One region of the Oryzobacter faecalis genome, then DNA from elsewhere that is predicted to be linked to it. Evidence: predicted binding sites of a transcription regulator. Region 1 holds the regulator's gene; the other holds the start of a gene.
What was found. Region 1 encodes LexA, which represses DNA repair genes until DNA is damaged. Its sites were predicted from a motif close to TCGAACANNTGTTCGA; they were not measured.
Positions count from the first base shown of each region.

Region 2: ACK8HX_RS05715 (HNH endonuclease signature motif containing protein) is a predicted target of LexA. The motif match lies at 1,785-1,800, and genes of this name have one in related genera.

Region 1 is NZ_JBKOFW010000001.1:473,330-476,734, forward strand. Features, by position in the region: gene ACK8HX_RS02315 (NAD-dependent protein deacetylase) at 1-918, shown strand, start outside; gene ACK8HX_RS02320 (GNAT family N-acetyltransferase) at 931-1,461, shown strand; gene lexA (transcriptional repressor LexA) at 1,491-2,213, opposite strand; gene ACK8HX_RS02330 (LysM peptidoglycan-binding domain-containing protein) at 2,464-2,856, shown strand; gene ACK8HX_RS02335 (winged helix DNA-binding domain-containing protein) at 2,840-3,405, opposite strand, start outside.
Region 2 is NZ_JBKOFW010000002.1:400,726-404,130, reverse strand. Features, by position in the region: gene ACK8HX_RS05720 (RNA polymerase sigma factor) at 1-884, shown strand, start outside; gene ACK8HX_RS05715 (HNH endonuclease signature motif containing protein) at 1,847-3,405, shown strand, end outside.

The sequences.
Region 1 (3,405 bases):
GATGCCGTCGCACCCCCGCCGGCGGCCACCCCACGGCCCGCTGCCTCGACCCCCACCACGGACGACGTCGCCGCCCTCACGCGCCTCCTCGCGGCGCACCCGGGCACGCTCGTCCTGACCGGAGCGGGCATGTCGACCGACAGCGGCATCCCCGACTACCGCGGCCCCGACGGGACGCGCCGGGTCACGCCGATGCAGCACGGGGAGTTCGTCGCCACGAGCGAGGCGCGGCGGCGCTACTGGGCGCGCTCGTTCATCGGGTGGCAGCGCTTCCGACGCGCCGAGCCCAACGCGTCCCACGAGGCGGTCGCCACCCTGCAGGCGCGCGGCGTCCTCGGACCGGTCATCACCCAGAACGTCGACGGGCTGCACCAGCAGGCCGGCAGCCGCGACGTCACCGAGCTCCACGGCACCCTCGCCGACGTCGTCTGCCTCACCTGCGAGGACCGCTCCGACCGCGACCTGCTGCAGGCCCGGATGGTGGAGGCCAACCCCGGGTTCGAGCTCCTCGCGACCGGTGAGGCGCACGACGGCTCCCGGGTCAGCAGCCAGATCCGCCCCGACGGCGACATCGTCCTCGACGAGCAGCTCGTCACCGGCTTCGTGCTGCCCCGGTGCCTGGCCTGCGGCGCGGACACCCTCAAGCCCGACGTCGTGTTCTTCGGGGGCTCGGTCCCGCGCGACCGGGTCGACGCCTGCTACGCGCTCACCGATGCCGCGCCCGCCCTCCTCGTCCTCGGCTCCTCGCTCGCCGTGATGTCCGGTCTGCGGTTCGTGCGCCACGGCGCGAAGCGCGGCATCCCCGTGGTGGCCGTGACCCGTGGCCCCACCCGCGGCGACGACCTCATGACGCTGCGCCTCGACGCACCCCTCGCCCCGACCCTCGGAGCCGTCGTCCGCGGCGCCCTCGCCGCCTGAGGACCCTCACCGGTGACGACGATCCGCCCGGCCACCGAGGCCGACCTTCCCGCCATCGCCGGCATCTACAACGTCACCGTCGACACCGCCGTGTCCACGTTCGACACCGAGCACCGTCCTCCCGAGCACTTCGCCGACCGCGTCGCCTCGACCCGGCCCGGCGACCACCTGCTGGTCATCGAGGGGGACCACGGCACCGTCCTCGGCTTCGCCCACGCGTCGACCTACCGCCCGCGCCCTGCCTACGACGGGACCCGCGAGGTGTCCGTCTACCTCGCCGAGGATGCCCGCGGGCGCGGGCTGGGGCGCGAGCTCTACGACGCGCTGCTCGCCAGGGTCGACGCCGACGGCATCCACACCTGCCTCGCGGTCATCGCCCAGCCGAACCCGGCGAGCGAGGCGCTCCACGCGGCGACCGGGTTCGAACGGGTCGGGCTGCTGCGCGAGGTGGGCCACAAGTTCGGGGCCTGGGTCGACACCGCCCTCTGGCAGCGCCTCGGCCCGGCCGGGTCCGAGGACGCGGCCGGGCCAAGGCGCGACTGAGGCGCGACTGAGGCGCCGTCCGCGGATGGTCAGATGCGGCGCAGGACGGCCGTGACCTTGCCGAGGATGGTCGCGTGGTCGCCGTCGATGGGCGAGAACGCCTCGTTGTGGGGGAGCAGCCAGACCTTGCCGTCCTTGCGCTTGAAGGTCTTGACGGTGGCCTCGTTGTCGAGCATCGCCGCGACGATGTCGCCGTTGTCGGCGGTGGGCTGCTGGCGGACGACGACCCAGTCGCCGTCGCAGATCGCGGCGTCGACCATCGAGTCGCCGACGACCTTGAGGAGGAACAGGGAGCCCTCGCCGACGATCTGGCGGGGGAGGGGGAAGACGTCCTCGACGACCTCCTCGGCCGTGATCGGCACGCCGGCCGCGATCTGGCCGAGCACCGGGACGTAGGACGCCTCCGGCCGGTGGTCGTTGATGCCGGTGACGTCCTCGTCGTCGTGCTCGGCGCTGCCGCGGTAGCCGGGCTCGTCGTTCGCGGTGTCCGGCGAGATCACCTCGATGGCGCGCGGCCGGTTGGGGTCGCGGCGCAGGAACCCCTTGCGCTCGAGCGCGGACAGCTGGTGCGCGACCGAGCTGGGCGAGGTGAGCCCGACGGCCTCCCCGATCTCGCGCATGCTCGGCGGGTAGCCGCGCCGGTCGATGGAGTTGCGGATGACCTCGAGGACCTTGCGCTGCCGGTGGGTGAGCGCCCCGCCGTCGCCGCGGTCGGGCATCTCGTGGATGTCGGCGTTCCTCGGACGTGCCATGTCGACCCCTTCGGTCTGGTCCAACGGCGCCGGGTCGCCTCGATCCCGGCGTTGTCGCAGGTCAGGTGCTCTGTCGGTGGGATCCGACAGGCTTCTTCCCATGACGGCAGCGTACGCGGATCGTACACACGTTTCAAACATTTCTTCGAGGCGTGTCTTGTCCGGGTCGAACATCCGTGCTACAACTCGTACAGACGTTCTATCGAACACCGGTTCGACGGCCGCACTGGCCGCCGGGATGGAGGCCAGCATGAGTGCAGTCGCGTGGAACCCCGCAGACCTCGGGTACGCCGACCCCTCGGTGCCGCGCAGGCCCCGGCTCGTCGTCCTCCCCGGCGGCGGCGAGGGTGGCGCGGCGCCGTCGTCCGGCGCGCTGCGCATCACCCGGCGCGGGCGCCTGGCGCTGCTCGCGCTGGCCCTCACGGCCGCCGTCGCGTCCGGGGTGTCGGGGCTCGGTGGCGCCGGTGCGGTCGAGCCTGGTCCCGTCGTCACCGTCGCCCCGGGCCAGACCCTGTCCGAGATCGCCGCGGCGCAGCTGCCCGACCTCTCGGTCGGCAACGCCATCGTCGCGATCCAGCTCGAGAACGGGCTGAGCACCGCGCAGATCAGCGCGGGCCAGCGCCTCGTCATCCCCCGCGGCTGAGGTCGCCCCTCGCCGCGGACCGCCCCAGCCGGCCGCCGCGGCGACCCCAGAGCTGAGGCCCTCGACCCGCCTCAGGAACGCCGGAGGGCGTCGTGTCCCGTGCAGAGGACGCGACGCCCTTCGTGCCGTCCGGCGCCGCCGGGCTCAGGCCGGGGGGGTGGAGGCGCAGGTCCAGGGGGCGGCCGATGAACATGGCCAGCCTTTCCGCGGCCTCGCCCACCTGTGCGTCGTCGTCGGCGGACAGGGGCAGGTCGGGGCGCAGGTCGACGGCCACCGACTCGCGTCCGACGGTCCGCTTCCATGTGCCGACGTCCTCCCCGTCGAGGACCACGATGCCGCCGCCGGCCTCGGAGAGCAGGCGGGTGCGTGTCGTGTCGGGCGCACGCCGTGGGAAGCCCGTCGTGGGGTAGGTGAGGCAGACCTCGTCGAACGTCTGGAGCAGGAAGGCGCGCACCGGCCGGGTCGTCCGTGAGGGCGTGGCAGGGTCGACCCACAGCGTCTCCCCGCCGACCTCGACCTGCTCCAGCTCTCCCGCGAGGTCGGCGAGGG
Region 2 (3,405 bases), on a different contig from region 1:
CGGTGGTGCTGACGCTGCGGGCCGTCGGCGGGCTGACGACCGCGGAGATCGCGTCCGCGTTCGCGGTCTCCGAGGCCACGATGGCGCAGCGCATCTCGCGCGCGAAACGTCAGGTCCGTGATGCCGGCGCGGTGTTCGAGCTGCCCTCGTCGCCGGACGCCCTGTCCGACAGGGTCGCCCGCGTGCTGCGGGTTCTCTACCTGGTGTACACCGAGGGCTACGCGGCGTCGGGTGGCTCCGCGGTGCGCCGCACCGACCTCTGCGCCGAGGCCATCCGCCTGGCGCGGCTCTGCCACCGCCTCGTGCCTGAGAACCATTCCGCCACAGCCCTGCTCGCACTCCTGATCCTGCTGGAGGCTCGGGCGCCGGCGAGGGTGGACGAGCACGGGCTCCCCGTCCTGCTGTCCGAGCAGGACCGGTCCCGCTGGGATGCACGCATGGTCGCCGAGGGCACCGCTCTGCTGGACTCGACCCTCGACGGCGGCGACGTCGGCGAGTACCAGGTCCAGGCGGCCATCGCGGCGGTGCACGACCGGGCCCCCCGGGCGGAGGAGACCGACTGGCCGCAGGTCCTCGCCCTCTACTCGCTGCTCGCCCGCGTGGCGCCGTCACCGTTCGTCGAGCTCGGTCGCGCCGTCGCGCTCGCGGAGGTGGAGGGGCCGGAGGCGGCGCGGCTCGTCCTCGCCGGGATCGGGCCCACCCTCGGCGAGCACGCGCGCTGGCACGCGGTGCACGGCCACGTCGCCGAGCTCGCCGGCGACCTCGGCGAAGCCCGGCGGCGCTACCTCGGGGCCGCCCGCCGGACGACGAACCTCGCCGAGCAGCGTGCCCTGACCATGCGTGCGGCCCGGCTGGGGCGATCGGCAGGTGCGCGCTCCGAGTGACGGCGCTGGTCCCGGGCGGGGTGCGGGTCCCGGCAGTCGGGAGGCTCGGCCGACGGCGTGGCCACGTCCCGGTCATGTCGATGACGCGGCTCCGGTTCTCGGCTCACTCCCACCTGTCGAGGTGCCCCCTTGTCAGGCCACCGGACACGTGGCGCTCGGCGTCGTTCCGCTGTCCGCTCACCACCCGCTGGGCATAGCCGCCCACCTCGCCTTCCGTTCGGCCTCCTTTACAGGCGCCTGGGCGGCGTCCCGCTCCGAGTCGTTCCGTTGCCCGCTCACCACCCGCTGTTCGCACCGCCCGCCTCGCCTTCCGTTCGGCCTCCTTCACAGGCGGCCTCGACGGCGTCCCGCTCGGCCTGGTTCCCTTGCCCGCTCACCACCCGCTGGGCGCACCCGCCCACCTCGCCTCGCGCCGGGCCTCCTTCACAGGCGGCCTCGACGGCGTCCCGCTCGGCTTGGTTCCCTTGCCCGCTCACCATCCCCTGGGCGCACCCGCCCACCTCGCCTCGCGCCGGGCCTCCTTCACAGGCGGCCTCGACGGCGTCCCGCTCGGCTTGGTTCCCTTGCCCGCTCACCATCCCCTGGGCGCACCCGCCCACCTCGCCTCGCGCCGGGCCTCCTTCACAGGCGGCCTCGACGGCGTCCCGCTCGGCTTGGTTCCCTTGCCCGCTCACCACCCGCTGGGCGCACCCGCCCACCTCGCCTCGCGCCGGGCCTTCTCCACAGACGTCCTGGACGCGTCGCGCCACCTCCCGGCCCCTCCCACGCGAACGTGGGTGAAGATCGTCGGCCCAGCGACGATTCTCACCCACGTTCGCCCGACGCAGGGCGGTGCGGAGGGCGCGCACCGACGTCAGGTTGCCGCGCGAATTCGGCTGTGGGTCATCCACATTCACGCTATCGAACACTTGTGCTAAGACTCGCTGACGGGTAGGCTCGCGGGTACAGGGGAGGGGGACAGTATGAGCAGCACCGCACCAGCGACCAGCAGCCGCACCGGGCATCCGAGCGAGCTGCTCGCCCTCCTGCACGACGCGCAGACGCTGCTCGCTGCGCTCCCCGCGCCGTCACCGGCCTCCGGTTCCCGGCAGGCGTGGGCCGAGGTGGTCCGGTCCTGCCAGCGGGTCGTCAACGCGGTGTCGGCGGTGCAGGACGAGGCGATCGTCGCCCTGGCCGCGATCGAGCCGGTGCTGCTCGAGGACGGCACCGACGCCGAGACCCACAAGGCGCCCGGTCACGTCGCCCTGGACGCGGCCGCGGTCGTGTCCGGGGCGCTCGAGGTCACCGCGAACCACGCCAGCGACCGGGTCCGCGACGCGGTCCGGTGGGCCGCCGACGGGGAGGCCGGCACGACCGCGTGCACCGGCCTCGGTGGGCTGCATGCGGCGATGCGCACCGGCGATCTCGACCGGTACCGGGCGGGGGTCGTCGCGCACGAGCTGGAGGAGGCGCCGGCGCCGGTCGCCGAGACCGTCATCGCCACCCTCGGTGAGCACCTCGCGTCCGAGACCGGGGTGCAGCTGCGGCGGCGGACCCGGCGGCTGCTCGCGAGGGTCAGCCCCGACCTGCTGCGCCAGCGAGCTCAGCGTGCGCGGCAGGAGTGCGGGCTGCGCCGCCGCGTCGGCGAGCCGGGCGTGGACGTGTGGGACGGCTCCTTCCCCTCCGAACAGGCCGCCAAGGCGTGGGCCGCGATCGACACCCGCGCCCACCAGCTCCTCACCGACGGCGCAGTCGACCGGATCGACCGAGCCCGCGCCCAAGCGTTGATCGATCTCGTCATGCAGTCGGCGACGGTCACCACCATCATCACCCTCACCGTCCCCGCGAACGACGTCGAGCCCGCGGCCGACGCCCGGACCGCTACCGCGACCGGAGAGGACCCCACGACCGTGGCTGCCGCCGATCGGCTCACCGCCGGCGACGCCGTCGACGGCGGGTTCGTCGAGGTCGCCACCGGACGCGGCACCGAGCAGGTCCTCGTCCCCACGACCTGGCTCACCGACCGGATCCACCCCGCCGACGGCGGCGACCAGGCGGACGTCCGGGTCGAGAACCGAAGCTGCGACCCCGTCACCGGCGCCATCCTCGACCACCGGACCTCCAGCGCGTACCGGCCTCCGGACACAATGGCGACCCTCGTTCGGCGACGCGACGGCAGGTGCCGATTCCCGGGGTGCTCCGTCGCCGCCAAGTTCTGCGATCTCGACCACGTCCGGCCCTGGCCCGACGGCTCGACCACCGCGAGCAACCTCATGTGCCTGTGCCGCCGCCACCACCGGATCAAACAGCGACCCGGCTGGCGAGCCGTCCTGCACCCCGACGGCACCGCCACCTGGACCGACCCCACCGGCCGACGACGCACCACACTGCCGGTCGACGCCCTCCACACCGCCACCCTCCCCGCGACCCCGGCCGCCACCACCGGCACCGCAACCCCCGCAGGGGAGACCGCACCGCCCAGCACAGTCGCCGCCGGCAGCGACCGACCCGGCACCCCCGCACCACGGGCCGCCCCACCCGA